Regions from separate parts of the Rhizobium centroccidentale genome, predicted to be linked through region 2. Evidence: predicted binding sites of a transcription regulator. Region 2 holds the regulator's gene; the other holds the start of a gene.
What was found. Region 2 encodes HrcA, which represses chaperone genes, less so after heat shock. Its sites were predicted from a motif close to GTTAGCACTCNCNNNNNGNGAGTGCTAAC; they were not measured.
Positions count from the first base shown of each region.

Region 1: the regulator HrcA is predicted to act here: its motif matches at 3,177-3,205, upstream of groES (co-chaperone GroES).

Region 1 is NZ_JAQJCG010000001.1:396,304-404,171, reverse strand. It holds gene PH562_RS01785 (sigma-70 family RNA polymerase sigma factor) at 1-327, shown strand, start outside; gene PH562_RS01780 (hypothetical protein) at 737-976, opposite strand; gene groL (chaperonin GroEL) at 1,031-2,659, opposite strand; gene groES (co-chaperone GroES) at 2,714-3,028, opposite strand; gene PH562_RS01765 (usg protein) at 3,307-3,579, shown strand; gene PH562_RS01760 (amino acid ABC transporter ATP-binding protein) at 3,746-4,537, opposite strand; gene PH562_RS01755 (amino acid ABC transporter permease) at 4,534-5,202, opposite strand; gene PH562_RS01750 (amino acid ABC transporter permease) at 5,199-5,840, opposite strand; gene PH562_RS01745 (transporter substrate-binding domain-containing protein) at 5,938-6,765, opposite strand; gene PH562_RS01740 (histidine utilization transcriptional repressor HutC) at 6,995-7,735, shown strand; gene PH562_RS01735 (LysR family transcriptional regulator) at 7,732-7,868, shown strand, end outside.
Region 2 is NZ_JAQJCG010000017.1:81,943-89,810, forward strand. It holds gene dnaA (chromosomal replication initiator protein DnaA) at 1-112, shown strand, start outside; gene gcvA (transcriptional regulator GcvA) at 187-1,083, opposite strand; gene PH562_RS21340 (DMT family transporter) at 1,239-2,162, shown strand; gene hemW (radical SAM family heme chaperone HemW) at 2,479-3,654, opposite strand; gene rdgB (RdgB/HAM1 family non-canonical purine NTP pyrophosphatase) at 3,691-4,335, opposite strand; gene PH562_RS21355 (VOC family protein) at 4,347-4,763, opposite strand; gene rph (ribonuclease PH) at 4,775-5,491, opposite strand; gene hrcA (heat-inducible transcriptional repressor HrcA) at 5,664-6,752, shown strand; gene PH562_RS21370 (GFA family protein) at 6,776-7,210, opposite strand; gene grpE (nucleotide exchange factor GrpE) at 7,425-7,868, shown strand, end outside.

The sequences.
Region 1 (7,868 bases), on a different contig from region 2:
ATTATGCGAAACACTTACATGACGGAATACAAGCGCCAAAAACGGGTCCAGCTCCGTTCGAATGATGATGGGCTTTTCGAAATTCCGGTCGCAGGCCGCCAGCAGCTCTGCATTTATACGGCTGACGTACGCTCTGCCTTAACTCGCCTTCCCCCATATCAACGAGACGCACTTCTTATGATTGTCGACGGTTTATCATATGACGATGCGGCGAGACTTTCCGGATGCGAGATCGGGACCATTAAAAGCCGCGTCTCACGGGCACGCGCGACATTGGTTAAAATGCTCGGCGAGAATTCGATAGGTGGTGCTGCTTCGATCCACTAAGATTCTTTGTGACCTGCGCACAAATGGAGCTTGGGTTCACCTCTGCAAATGCGCCGAGGTGATTGCAGCGGTGGATTGGTCGCTTATTGTGATATTGTCGGTTTCCTTTCTCATATCTGGCTCCTTCGATGTCTGATCGCTGAATTCTTGCCATGTTAGGGAGCTTCAGCTTGGTCCCGCGCCTAGATGGGCACGCACCCTTCAGCACGAGAATTGCCTTCGAGCTCAGAGAGAGCCGCCGCACGCAAGGCTGACGGTTCCTGCATGGCTCCGCTATAATATCTTGCGACCGTCGCCATGATCTGAGCAACCGCAGTCGGATCACGTGAGACTCCTTTGCCACGCGCTATCGATTTGACGACGTCCATGCAGATCCGCAGATCTTCCCGCGAAAGAGAGCGATGGCTGTTCATTCTTCTGCTATCCCTGGAAAAGTGCCGCGTGCACCCTGCACCAATATCTTCAGCTGCTGCGGATTCCTCACACCCTGGCGATATAGTTCTATTACTATAGCAGCGATCCGCTCGCTTTCTTCCGATTGGCGCTGGATATCCGCCGCTGCCCGGATCTCATCAAAAACGCGCTGGCAAAGGTCCAAGTCGCCCGAATCGAGCGGCGCATCTGATCTCTTGATGATCGTCTGAACCATTCATGATCTCCATTGTGGAGCCCGCTCCATTGGAGGATGGAGCGGGCTTGCCCCTTAGAAGTCCATTCCTGCTCCGGCGGGCAATGCGGGAGCTGCCTCCTTCTTCGGCTTTTCAGCAATCATGGCTTCCGTCGTCACCAGCAAGCCCGCGACCGAAGCTGCATCCTGAAGTGCGGTGCGCACGACCTTGGCGGGATCGATGACGCCTTGGGCATAGAGATCGCCATATTCATTCGTCTGCGCATTCCAGCCATAGGAGAATTCGGTCTTCTCACGCAACTTGCCGACGATGATCGAACCTTCGGCGCCAGCATTCTCTGCTATTTGGCGAACCGGAGCCTCGATTGCCCGGCGAACAATATCGACGCCGACGCGCTGGTCGTCGTTTTCAGTCTTGAGACCGTCAAGCGCCTTGACGGCTCTCAGCAGAGCAACGCCGCCGCCCGGCAGGATACCTTCCTCGACTGCGGCACGAGTCGCATGCAGCGCATCATCGACGCGGTCCTTCTTTTCCTTCACTTCGACTTCCGTCGAGCCGCCAACGCGGATCACGGCAACGCCGCCAGCGAGCTTTGCAAGGCGTTCCTGCAGCTTCTCGCGGTCGTAGTCAGAGGTGGTTTCTTCGATCTGAGCCTTGATCTGGGCAACACGGCCTTCGATGTCCGATTTCGAGGCGACGCCATCGATGATGGTCGTGTTCTCCTTCTCGATCGCGACCTTCTTGGCCCGGCCGAGCATGTCGAGGGTGACGTTCTCGAGCTTGATGCCGAGGTCTTCGGAGATGACGGTGCCGCCCGTCAGGATGGCGATGTCTTCCAGCATGGCCTTGCGGCGGTCACCGAAGCCCGGAGCCTTGACGGCAGCGATCTTGAGACCGCCACGCAGCTTGTTGACAACGAGGGTCGCAAGAGCTTCGCCTTCGACGTCTTCAGCAATGATGAGGAGCGGTTTGCCGGATTGGACGACGGCTTCCAGGATCGGAAGTAGCGGCTGCAGGTTCGAGAGCTTCTTTTCGTGGATGAGGATATAGGGATCCTCGAACTCGACCCGCATCTTCTCGGCGTTGGTGACGAAATACGGGCTGAGATAGCCGCGGTCGAACTGCATGCCTTCGACGACTTCGAGTTCGGTTTCAGCGGTCTTGGCTTCTTCAACCGTGATGACGCCTTCGTTGCCGACTTTCTGCATGGCTTCGGCAAGATAACGGCCGATTTCGGCATCGCCGTTAGCCGAAATGGTGCCAACCTGGGCGATCTCGGCATTGTTGGAGATCTTGCGGGCGTTGGTCTTCAGTTCGGCGACGACAGCGTCGACGCCCAGGTCGATGCCGCGCTTCAGATCCATCGGGTTCATGCCGGAGGCGACCGCCTTGGCGCCTTCCTTGACAATCGCTTGAGCGAGAACGGTCGCGGTCGTGGTGCCATCGCCGGCAAGATCGTTGGTCTTGGAGGCGACTTCGCGCAGCATTTGGGCGCCCATGTTCTCGAACTTGTCCTCCAGTTCGATTTCCTTGGCAACGGAAACGCCGTCCTTGGTGATGCGCGGAGCGCCGAAGGACTTGTCGATGACGACGTTACGCCCCTTCGGGCCGAGCGTGACCTTCACGGCATTGGCGAGCACATCGACCCCTCGCAGCATGCGTTCACGGGCATCGGTGTGAAACTTGACTTCTTTCGCAGCCATTTCTTTAACTCCTCAATAGGCAGCTATCAGACTGATGGTTCATGGCGTGGAGGCTCAGGCAGCCTGTTTCTGCTCGGCCTGGGCTTCGATGATGCACATGACATCGCTTTCCTTCATGATGAGCAGATCTTCGCCGTTGATCTTGATCTCGGTGCCGGACCATTTTCCGAACAGGATGCGATCGCCAGCCTTGACGTCGAGGGTCTGCACCTGGCCGGCGTCGTTGCGCGCGCCGGGACCGACGGCGATAACCTCGCCTTCCTGCGGCTTTTCCTTGGCGGTGTCGGGAATGATGATGCCGCCTTTGGTCTTTTCCTCGGAATCGACGCGGCGGACGAGAATGCGATCATGAAGCGGTCGGAACGACATGTTTTCCTCCGTTGAGCAAAAAAGATGACGTTGATCCCCTCACCGGGCCGGATGACCAGTCCGGGCGGGTGCAAAACCTCGTTCGAGCTTTTTGCGCGAAATGATCTGGTTTTCGGATTTTTCGATTTCAAGAGGGATAGAAGAAAAAATTAGCACTCATTTTGAGTGGCTGCTAACACACTGGAAAGGAACAAGAAAATGGCATTCTGCGTTGAAAATCCGTTGATGGCCGCAAAAATTTGCGCCACCATCCGACTGTCACGAAACGGAGATGAAGCATGCGATTTTCATCGGAACTGGAAGGTCAACTGAACGGCTATGGGCTGACCACAGCGCATATCCTCTATCACATTCCCGATTTCGAATCCGTCCTGCAGACCTACGTCTGGCAGGATTACGATCTAGCGCCCGATTTTCCCGAAATGCACAGGTTCCTCGATTTCTGGCAAACCAATCTCGACGGGCCGCTGCATTCCGTCCGCTATAGCCATCGGCGTCTGATCGGTCCAAATGAATGGCGTCGCGTGGAAGGCGAGTTCAAGCTCCATTAAGACCTGAACCGAAATTTTCCTTCCCAGGTCGTCGACAAACAAGGCTTGATGAGCTCGGTCATTCGCCTTTGCCTGCTCGGAGTGAGGCCAACGGGGAAGGAAAATCAAACACGTCCACTGGCGCGATTGCCTCGCATTGGCTCCAGCAGACGTGTTTGACGCAATGTCAGAGCAACATCGACGCACCACGATCGAGATAGGTATCGAGGAATTGCTCTAGACGAGGATTTCTCGGTTTCTTGAAGACCTCTTGCGGCGGTCCGCTGAACAGCACCTTGCCGTGATCGAGAAAGATGATCTGCTGGCCGACGGTCGCGGCGAAACCTATTTCGTGCGAAACGACGACCATCGTCATGCCCTCGGCCGCCAGGTCGCGCATGACGTTCAAGACCTCGCCGGTCAGTTCCGGATCGAGCGAAGAGGTCGGCTCATCGAACAGCATGATCTTCGGCTTCAAAGCGAGGGCGCGGGCGATCGCCACGCGTTGCTGCTGTCCGCCGGAAAGCTGCGAGGGATAATGCCCCGCTCTCGCCTCAAGGCCGACCTTGACGAGTTGCACCATGGCCGCATCCTCGGCCTGCTTTCGGCTCATCTTGTGAACCGTCTTCAATGCCTCGCTGACATTGCCCAGCGCCGTCATATGCGGCCAGAGATTGAATTGCTGGAACACCATGCCGATCTGCGCGCGGATCGAACGATTGGTCGCCGCGGAAATGCGTTCACGGCGCCCTTGAGAATCCTCGGCGAAGCCAAGAACCTCGCCGTTGATGGAGATCGTCCCCCGTGTTGCCTCTTCAAGAAAAGCCATGCATCGCAAAAGCGTGCTTTTGCCCGAGCCGGATGGACCGATGAGACAGGAGACCTGCCCCGGCTCGATAGCAAGATCGATGCCGTGAAGGACCGTCGTCTCTCCGAACGTCTTGACGAGATTCCTGACTTCTATAGCGGAGACGCTCATGCGTTGAAAAACCTGAATCTGGAAAGTTTCGTTTCGGCAAGGTTGCCAAGCCAGCCGGTGACTTCGACGAGCACCCAGTAAAAGAGCGCCAGAGCCGAAAGCGCCTCGACGAAAGCATATTGCTGCGACCCGATCGCGCTCAGCGTCGCCGTCAATTCCGGCACGGTGATGATGGAGAGGACCGCCGTCTCCTTCATCAGGATGACGACCATGTTCACGCAGGGCGGTAGCACCAGCATCGTCATCTCGGGCAACAGGATGCGTCTGATGATCTGCCCGCGCGTCAAGCCGACGCATTCGCCAGCTTCGATATGTCCTTTCGGCACGGCCCGAAATCCGGAACGAAAGATTTCGCTGAAATAGGCCGCGCCGTAGATTGAAATGCCGATCAGTCCAGCAGGCACCGGATCGAGCTCGAGGCCGACGAAAGGACCGCCATAATAGACGAGGAAGATCTGGATGAGAAACGGCGTGCCACGCAATACGGCCACGACGGCACCCAGTATCTTGTCGACCACCGTGCCGCCATACTGCCGGGCGACCGCCATCAGGAAGCCTATGACGGCCGCAGCAATGGTGCCCAGGATCCAGATCATGATCGTTACGCCGGCACCGCTGAGGATGGCGGGCCACTGCCCGATCAGAACGTTGATATCGAAGGTCATCGCGGCACTCCGGGCAATCTGCTTTCGATCAAGCCGCCGGCAAGCGCCACCACCCAGTTGATCACGAGATAGATGAGGCCAGCCGAGGCGAAGATCTGCAGTGGCAGGAAGGTGCTGCCGGCAAGATCCTGGGCCATCCGGGTCAGTTCGACGATGCCGACAACGGAAACCAGCGACGATGCCTTCAGAATAAGGATCGCCTCATTGACAAGAGCTGGAAAGGTAAGGCGCAGCGCGATCGGAACCTTGATGCGGCGAAAGATCTGGCGTGGCGTCAGGCCAACCATCTCCGCCGACTCCACAAGGCCCAGCGGCACGCTGGCAAAGCCGCCGCGCAGGTTCTCTGCCTGGTAGGCAGCCGTGCAAAGCGACAGGCCGGTGATGGCGGCGACGATGCTCGGCACGTTGAGACCGACGGCCGGAAGCAAATTGTAAATCAGCAGCAACTGCACCAGTAGCGGCACGCCGCGAAAAAAGCTGATGAAAAACTGGGCAGGTCGCACGAAAAGGCTACGCCCCGTCAGCAACATTCCCGAAATCAGGATCGCAATTGCAAAACCGATAAAGATCGACACAAAGCTGATCGTCACCGTGTAGATGGATGCCTGCACAAGCAATCCAAAGAGCTCGATGGACATTGTTGAGTGTTCGCCCGCGTGGTGACCAGGAAGCTGAGATCTCGGCAGTCAGCCGTGCCCGACAACAAAGCGGGCACGGCCTATTTCCGGGGGCTGATCAGAATGCCGGGTCCTTGACGGCGTCAGGCGTATCGAAGCTTGCGCCGAACCATTTCTTCTGCAGCGTCGCCATGCGGCCGTCGGCCTTGATCTTCAGCATGGCTGCGTCGATAGCGTCCATCAGCGGTGCGTGATCGGCGTCCTTCAGGCCGATGAAACCGAAATAGGACTTCTTGCCGAAGGGCGGCAGCACGACTTCGAACGTGCCTTCACGCTGTTTGGCGACGAATGCGATATTCGGCAGCGAGTTGGCAACGCCGGCGATGCGGCCGGCCGCGAGATCGGCGTAGGATTCGGTAAAGGCCGGATATTCGCGAATATCGGCCTTGGTCGGCAGGGTGTCGGAAAACTCCTTGAGCTGATCGAGCTGCGCGGTCGCCTTGCCGACGCCAATCTTCTTGCCGGCAATGTCTTCCGGCTTGTTGATCGTCTTGTCACCCGCCTTTTTCAGGATCGCGATGGTTGCTTCGGCCAGGGGCGGGGTAAAGCGATAGCGCTCCATGCGCTTCTTGGTGATGGTCGCCGGGCCGGCAACGACGTCGAACTTGCCGGCTTCAAGCGCCGGGAAAACGCCGTCCCATGGCAGGGTGACCCATTCGATCTTCACGCCCAGCTCCTTGCCGATCTCGTCGAACAGATCGACGTTCAAGCCGACATGCTTGCCTGCATCGATGAAATCGAACGGAGCGAAGGCCGTCTCGGTGCCGACCTTCAGGGTGCCGGCGGCCTTGACGGCGGCGAGCGTGTCAGCCGCATGGGCCGAGATCGTTGCGCCAAACAAAAGTGCTGCGCCAACCAGCCCCCTCAGAAGCGAATTCTTCCTCATGTCTTTCTCTCCAGTTTTTTGCCCTTCCTCTGGAAGGTTCAGGTTCCCCAAAGCATTGTCCCGCCAGGTCGATTTCTGTGACCTTTTTGTCTATACAAATAGATACAGCCTCGCCTACACTGTCAAACACAAAACATAACGAACGCAAGAATTATGCCGTATGATGTCCAATCGATCTGACAGAAGCGGCTTCACGGACACTGAGTTCATTGCCGGAGCAAGGCGAGCGTTGGTCCCAATTCATCAGAGAATTCTGAAGGATATCGAAAGCAAAATCGTGAGCGGCATCTGGCCGCCGGGGCACCGAATACCCGTCGAACACGAGCTGCTGAAAGAGTATCAATGCTCTCGGATGACCGTGAACAAGGCGCTCTCAACCCTGGCTGAACGTGGCATGATCATACGTCGCCGCAAGCTCGGTTCCTTCGTCTCGCGGCAGATCGACCGCACGGTCATGGACATCCAGGACATTTCCACGGAAGCGGAGTTGGCAGGGCATCAACATAGTCACACGATGCTGATGCGAAAAGTCGAGAGGCTCGATGCTGCCACCGCGATGCGGCTTGGCGAAACCATGGGGGCAGAAATCTTGCGGCTTCACTGCCTGCATGCGGTCGACGGCAAGGCGAATGCGCTGGAGCGGCGCATCATCATGCTGGACCTGGTGCCATCGGCAAGAACCGAGAGTTTCGCATCGGTCCCACCAGGCAAATGGTTGCTGGACATGGTGCCCTGGTCAAAGGCCCGGCACGTCATTCGTGCCGTTTCGGCTGATGCCACGACGGCGCGCCTGCTTGAAACCGAGCGCGGTGAAGCCTGCCTGACGCTCATCCGTCAGACATGGCAGAGCAGCCGTACGGTCACCTATGTCGAGTTCATCCATCCCGGCGACCGGTTCCAGTTTGCCGGTGACTTCCATCCCAATGAAAGCAGGACCATCGATCAACTGCCGCAAGGAATCGCCTCTTGAACGAGAAACGGATCAGCAGGGCGGTTCCGCTCAAGGGCTTGCAGGCCTTCGAAGCCGTCGGCCGTTGCGGCGGCGTGAACGCCGCAGCGTTAGAGCTGAATGTTTCGCCCGGAGCGATCAGTCAGCAGATCCG
Region 2 (7,868 bases):
CCGCGATCATACGACTGTGCTGCATGCGGTGCGTAAGATCGAGGAACTGATCTCCGGTGACAGCAAGCTGTCGCACGAGATCGAGCTGCTGAAGCGCCTCATCAACGAGTAAGCTGAGCGTCAGCATTCATCACATCGTCCACGGCCGGCTTGATCGCCGGCCGTTCCTTTTTGCGCTCCAAGCGCTTAGGTCGGAGGCGTCGCGCGTGATACCTCGGAAAATAGCCAGGCGCGCAGCGCCGCGATCGCCGGCCGTTCCAATGCCCCGGGCGGATAGACGAGATGGTAGGCGAGAGCGCTCGCAAATCCGATCGGAAAGGGTGCGACGAGGCTGCCATCTGCCAGTTCCTGCTCCACGAAGGAGCGGCGCATCAAGGCGATGCCAAGGCCAGCCTTCATGGCGTGGTAGGCGCCCATGCCGTCGGTGAAGACCGGCCCATGCATGGCATCCACCCGCGTTGCCCCGACCGCCTTCAGCCAGAGCTCCCAGTCACGCCGGTAGACATCATGGATCAACGTCAGGGTGGCGAGATCGTCAACCGCAGGGGAGGGGCCGAGTGCGGCCGCCATCTCCGGCGTACAGACCGGAACATATTCGTCATCGAGAAATCTCTCGCTCGCCAGCCCCTCGTAGCCGCCGAGACCGTGGCGAATAGCGATATCGATCCCATCCCGCTGGAAATCCATCATGCGGTAGGAGGCGCTGATGCGTAGATCAATATCGGGGTGGGCCTCTTCGAAGCGCCGCAGCCGTGGCACCAGCCAGTGCGTGGCAAAGCCCGCCGTGCAGGTAAGGGTCAGCACCGTATCCTTGGCGCGCATGGCCAGCGCCGAAGTTGCTTCGCGGATAAGGCGGAATGCCGTTCGCATCGTCGCGAAATATTCAGCGCCTTCACTCGTCAGTGCCAGGCTGCGGGCTCGCCGCTCGAAAAGGCGTACGCCCAGCGCGCTTTCGAGATCGCGGATCTGCAGGCTGATGGCGCCCGGCGTCACGTGCAGCTCGTTTGCGGCCAGCGTCATGCTGAGATGCCGCGCGGAGGCTTCGAAGGCGCGCAGTGCCGAAAGGGATGGCAGTTGATCCATGATGATTGAGCTCAGCTAAACCATGATTTGAAAAAGACTCGTTTGCCAGAGGCTGGATATAGCGAGATTATTCCAGCAATGGCGATGGTTGGCAATCATGTCGCGGTTGGTCACCAATAAGTAAAACTCAATCAGCTGATGCTGGAGATGATCAGATGGCACAGAAATCCATGGGCGCGGTCGAATGGAGCATGCTGGTAGGGCTATCCATTCTGTGGGGCGGCTCCTTCCTGTTCAACGGCATTCTGGTGCGCGAACTGCCGCCCTTCACTATCGTCACCGCGCGCGTCGCGCTCGCCGCCATTGCCCTGCATGTCATCGTGCGCGCAACCGGGCATTCCATGCCGAAAGACGGCAAGGCCTGGCTTGCCTTCTTCGCCATGGGCTTCCTCAACAATGTCATCCCGTTCCTGCTGATCGTCTGGGGCCAGACACATATCGCCAGCGGGCTTGCCTCGATCCTCAACGCCACCACGCCGCTCTTCGCCGTCATCGTCGCCCATTTCCTGACGGAGGATGAGAAGATGACCGGCAACCGCCTGATCGGCGTCATCGTCGGCTTTATGGGCGTGGCCCTGATGATCGGCCCCTCGGTGCTGGCAAGCCTCGGTTCCAACGTGCTGGCGCAGCTTGCCGTACTGGGTGCCGCCTTCAGCTACTCGCTGGCTGGCATATTCGGCCGCCGTTTCCGCCGTATGGGGCTGGCGCCGATCATTCCCGCCGCCGGCCAGGTGACGGGCTCGGCGATAATGCTTCTGCCGATCGCGCTCTTCGTCGATCGCCCCTGGGCGCTGGCAATGCCGTCCACCGAGACCTGGCTGGCGCTCGCCGGCCTGGCCATCCTGTCGACCGCCATCGCCTATATGCTGTTCTTCCGCATCCTGGCGACGGCCGGCGCCACCAACCTGATGCTGGTGACTTTCCTGATCCCCGTCAGCGCAATCCTGCTCGGCGCGCTCATCCTCGGCGAAAGCCTGCAGCCGAAACATTTCATCGGCATGGCGCTGATCGCGGTCGGCCTTGCCGCAATCGATGGGCGCTTACTTGCCCGCCCCTTGAGGGGGAGGGTCGGCACGTAGTGCCGGGGTGGGATGATGTCGGCAAGAACCGGAACATCATCGCACACACGGGGATCACCCCCCGCTTTGCGGCGACCTCCCCTCAAGGGCAGGGGTATCGCCTATGGGGTGGATCGGCACCGGAAATTCCTTCTCCCCTTGGGGAGAAGGTGGCCCGAAGGGTCGGATGAGGGGGCTATCGATTTGAATTCATGGATTTTCGTAGTCTTGGCGGGCACCCCCTCATCCGCCTGACGGCCCCTTCTCCCCGAGGGGAGAAGGGGGTGGCCGCGATTTCAGCTCATATGCGATAGCCCTGCCCTCAAGGAGGGGATAGTCAGCAAGCGAGATCGGCGACGACCGAGTCGAGAACCAGCATTCCCGCCGGCGTGCAGCGCAAGCGGGAATTACCGATCCGTTCTATGAAACCGTGTTCCAGTAAAAACGCCTCGCGCTGCGGATCGGGATCGCGCCCGGACAGCTGCTGCCAGCGAGCGAGATCCACGCCCTCCCGCAGCCGCAGGCCCATTAGCAGCAATTCGTCGGCCTGTTCGTCGAAACCAAGCATTTCCTGGTCAATCATGCCGTGGCCGTCGCGCTCGACCATCTCGAGCCAGCTCTCCGGCTTGCGTTCGGTCGCCGTCGCCAGCTTCTGCGGGCCACGCGTCAGGCGGCCGTGGGCGCCGGGACCGATGCCGGCATAGTCGCCATAGCGCCAATAGGTGAGGTTGTGCCGGCTCTCGGCGCCGGGACGCGCGTGATTGGAAACCTCATAGGCCGGCATGCCCTCACGCTCGGTAATCTCCTGCGTCGCCTCATAGAGCAGCGCCGATTGATCGCCATCGGGCACGATCAGCTTGCCGGCCTTGTGCAGGCCATAGAAGGGCGTGCCTTCCTCGATCGTCAGCTGATAGAGCGAGAGATGATCGACCGCATAGGAGATCGCCTCTTTCAGCTCGCGTTCCCACTCCTCGACGGTCTGGTTCGGGCGAGCATAGATAAGGTCGAAGGACATGCGCGGAAAAATCTCGCGCGCCAGTCTGATCGCCTTCAGCGCATCCTCGACATTGTGCAGACGTCCGAGGAATTTCAGGTCGCGGTCGTTCAGCGCCTGCACGCCCATCGATACGCGATTGACCCCAGCGGCGCGGTAGCCTCGAAAGCGCTCTGCCTCGACGCTAGACGGATTGGCCTCCATGGTGATCTCGATGCCGTCAGGCACATGCCAGGTCTTGGCAATGCCATCGAGGATCGCGCCCACCGTCTCGGGCTTCATCAGCGACGGCGTGCCGCCGCCGAGGAAGACGCTGGTCACGGTTTTAGGGCCGCTGATCATCCGCATTGTCGCCATTTCCTTCAAAAAGGCGGCAGCAAAACGCTCCTGATCGACTGGCTGATGGCGGACATGGCTGTTGAAATCGCAGTAGGGACACTTTGCCGCGCAAAAGGGCCAATGCACATAGACGCCGAAACCGGGTTCGCCGGTATCGGGCAGCAATTGCGCCCCGCGCATCAGATCCTCGGTATCAACGACTTCCACGGGGTTAGCTTACGCCTCCAGGCAGGTTTCGACAAAGATCTTGAAGGCGCGGGCGCGATGCGAGAGCGCCTGCTCGTCGCCGGGCTTCCAGCCATGCTTCTGCTCGGCACTCATTTCGCCGAATGTGGTCTCGTATCCCTTGGGCTGGAAGACCGGGTCGTAGCCGAAGCCCTGGGTGCCGCGCGGCGGCCAGACGACGGTGCCTTCTACTTCGCCGCGGAAAAGCTCGGTATGCCCGTCCGGCCAGGCGAGGCAGAGCACGCTGACGAAGCGAGCCGTGCGGCTCTCCGGCGCGGTGGCACCGGCCTTTTCCAGGGCGGTCTCTACCTTCTGCATCGCCATGGCAAAATCGCGCGTGCCGTCAGCCGTTTCGGCCCAATTGGCGGTATAGACGCCGGGATCGCCGCCGAGCGCATCGATCACCAGGCCGGAATCGTCCGAGAGTGCCGGCAGGCCGGAGGCGTTGGCGGAGGCGAGCGCCTTGATCGCAGCATTTTCCTCGAAAGTCGTGCCCGTCTCGTCCGGCTCGATGAAGTTCAGATCGGCGGCGGACTTGGCGGTAAAGCCGAGCGGGCCGATCAGATCGCGGATTTCCTGGATCTTGCCGGCATTGTGGCTGGCGACGACAATGGTCTTGGTGTCGAGCTTGCGCATGTGCTGTCCTGTCATAGGCCCCAGATGCGGGGTTCGGCGCATTCCAGGCTGTTGCCGGCCGGATCGCGGAAATAGATCGAACGGCCGCCATTCGGCCAGTGAAAATCGGCTTCGATATCGACACCGGCCGCCTTCAGCCTTTCGGCCATGGCCTCGATATCATTGCCATCGACGCGGAAGCAGACGTGACCATGCCCCTTGGTCCCATGCGGCGGCACGGGCAGGGAACCCGGCTCATGCGCCTTGACCGTTTCTTCGCTGTTGAAGATCAGCAATACGCCCGGTCCGCAGCGATAGAAGACATGACGGTTGCCGCCGCGCGAGATCTTCTGCAATCCGAGTATGCCGCCATAGAAGGCCTCGGCTGCATCGAGATCGTCCGCATAGAGTGCGGTTTCAAGGACGCCTGCGGGGGCCGGGTCAGCCATTCAAAATATCCTCAGGCGATAGCCTGCTTCTGCAGCTCCACCAGTTCGGCAATGCCGTTCTTGGCCAGATGCATCAGCGTGGCGAATTCCTCTTCGCTGAAGGGCGCGCCTTCAGCCGTTCCCTGGATCTCGACGATGCCGCCTTTGCCCGTCATGACGAAATTGGCGTCGGTCTCGGCCGAGGAATCTTCAAGATAGTCGAGATCGATGACAGGCTGACCGGCGAAGATGCCGCAGGAGATAGCGGCGATGTGATCCTTCAGCACGCGCTCGACCTTCACCATGTTGCGGCTTTCCATCCACTTCAGGCAGTCGTAAAGCGCGATCCAGCCGCCAGTGATCGACGCCGTGCGCGTGCCGCCATCCGCCTGGATGACGTCGCAGTCGACGGTGATCTGGCGCTCGCCGAGCTCCTTGAGATCGACGACAGCGCGCAGCGACCGGCCGATGAGGCGCTGGATTTCCTGTGTGCGGCCGCCCTGCTTGCCGGCAGCGGCTTCGCGCTTCATGCGCTCGCCGGTCGCGCGCGGCAGCATGCCGTATTCGGCCGTGACCCAGCCCTTGCCGCTGTTGCGCAGCCATGGCGGCGTCTTGTCTTCCAGGCTTGCCGTGCAGAGCACATGCGTATCGCCGAATTTCACCAGGCAGGAGCCTTCCGCATGCTTGGAAAAATTGCGCTCGAATGACACCTTGCGCATCTGGTCGGTTTTTCTGCCTGAAGGCCGCATTCCACTCTCCTGAATGTTCGTTGACCGCTTCTACGACCCACAGGCCGCTTTTGCAAAGGAAAAGCAGGCTGCAAAGCCCCTCGGCAGCCTTGGCGACATTTTTCCCTTTTGCCATTGCTAACTGAATGATTATATTTTGCCTAAGGCTCAACGGAATGGATCTGACAGCGAAATGGTATTCACGACATCGTCGGTCTCGGATGTCATTGCTGCACTGGACGAACGCTCCAAGGAAATCTTCCGTCGCATCGTCGAAGGCTATCTTGAAAACGGTGAGCCGCTGGGTTCGCGCAACCTCTCGCGGCTATTGCCCATGTCGCTGTCGCCGGCTTCCGTGCGCAATGTCATGAGCGATCTGGAAGAGCTGGGGCTCATCTATTCGCCGCATGTCAGCGCCGGGCGATTGCCGACCCAGGTGGGGCTGCGCTTCTTCGTCGATGCCTTTATGCAGGTCGGCGATCTCTCTGCCGAGGACCGCGCCAGTATCGACCGGCAGGTGCGCGGCAGCAATCGCGATCAGCCGGTGGAATCGATGATGTCGGAGGCAAGCCGGGTGCTGTCGGGCATTTCGCGCGGCGCCGGTCTCGTCATCACCTCCAAGAGCGATCCCGTTCTCAAGCATGTGGAATTCATCCGGCTGGAGCCGACCAAGGCGCTCGCCGTGCTCGTCGGCGAGCACGATCAGGTCGAAAACCGCATCATCGAACTACCGGCCGGGACGACCTCGTCGCAGCTCATGGAAGCTGCCAACTTCCTCAACGCCCATATGACCGGCCAGACGATGCCGGAGTTGCGGCGGCAGTTGCAGAGCCTCAAGGAAAGCGTGCGCCAGGAGCTGGACAGCCTGTCGCATCAACTGGTAGAGCGCGGCATCGCCGTCTGGTCCGGCGGCGAAGACGACGGCAAGCCGACGCAGCTCATCGTGCGCGGCCATTCCAACCTGCTTGCCGAAATCGGTGGTGCGGAGGATCTGGATCGTCTGCGCCTGCTTTTTGACGATCTCGAGAAGAAGGACAGCCTGATCGAGATTCTCAATCTCGCCGAAAGCGGACCGGGTGTGCGCATCTTCATCGGCTCGGAAAACAAGCTCTTCTCGCTGTCCGGCTCTTCGTTGATCGTTGCGCCCTATCGCGATGATGATGATCGCATCGTCGGTGCTGTCGGCGTTATCGGCCCGACGCGGCTGAACTACGCCCGCATCGTGCCAATGGTCGATTATACCGCGCAACTGATCTCCAGACTGTCGCGGCCTGGAATGTGAGAAAAGCGATCTGACGATAACCGTCAATCGGGAAGCAAAGTTCCCGATCCGCCCATTTCGGCTGGTAAATCCTTCTGCTTCGGCAGCCCGTCCTTCAGATGCAGCACCGTCGTCTCGTAGTTGACATGCACGCCCGGCTGAAAATCGAGGCCGGGAAGGACGGCCGCGTAGACATCGGTCACGCCCCACGGCGGATGTTCCGTCAGAAGATGGCCGCCGCAGACCGTACACCACTTGCGCACGCTCTTCTCGGTCTTCTGGTAGCTGCCGATTTTGTCCGTGCCTTTGGTGACGTGCACGGCTTCCGGCGGCCAGAGCGAGAAGGCATTGACCGGCCCTGCCGACCATTCCCGGCAGGAGTCACAATGACAGTAACCCATCGCCATTGGCTCGCCATCGACTGCGATTTCCACCGCGCCACAGAAACACTTGCCTGAAAGGGATTTGCCATTAGACATTGATGTCACCCCCGCTGTGCTGAGATGCCTTTCAGAATACCACCGGCGAGGAGGGCTGAACAGTCGATGTCACAAGCGGCAGCCATGAGCAGGGAGAGGTATTACCGCCGTCGCAAAGCCGCAAATTGGCTGTTCTTCTCGACAAAGCCTTGATTTTTTCCGGCCAAACCTCGATATCGGGCACATCCAAAGACCAAGCAATTCGGAGACCGTCATGACCGACGAAACAACAAAAACCGGACCTGACGCCACGGCGGCTGACACGTCAGCGGATTTCGCGCAGGATGCAGCGGAAACCATTGATGCGGCTGAGCCGTCGCAGCCAGATCCGGTTGAGCTGCTGAAGGCCGAGAACGGCGAACTGCGTGATCGCTACCTTCGCCTCGCTGCCGAGATGGACAACCTCCGTCGCCGCACCGAGCGCGATGTGAAGGACGCAAAGTCCTATTCCGTGGCAAGCTTCGCCCGCGACATGCTCTCGGTGGCAGACAATCTGCGCCGCACGCTGGATGCCATTCCTGCTGAAGCACGCGCCGGTGCCGATGTCGGCCTTAAGACGCTGATCGAAGGTGTCGAGATGACCGAGCGTTCGATGCTGTCGGCTCTCGAGCGTCACGGCGTGCGCCAGCTCGAACCGATCGGACAGAAGTTCGACCCC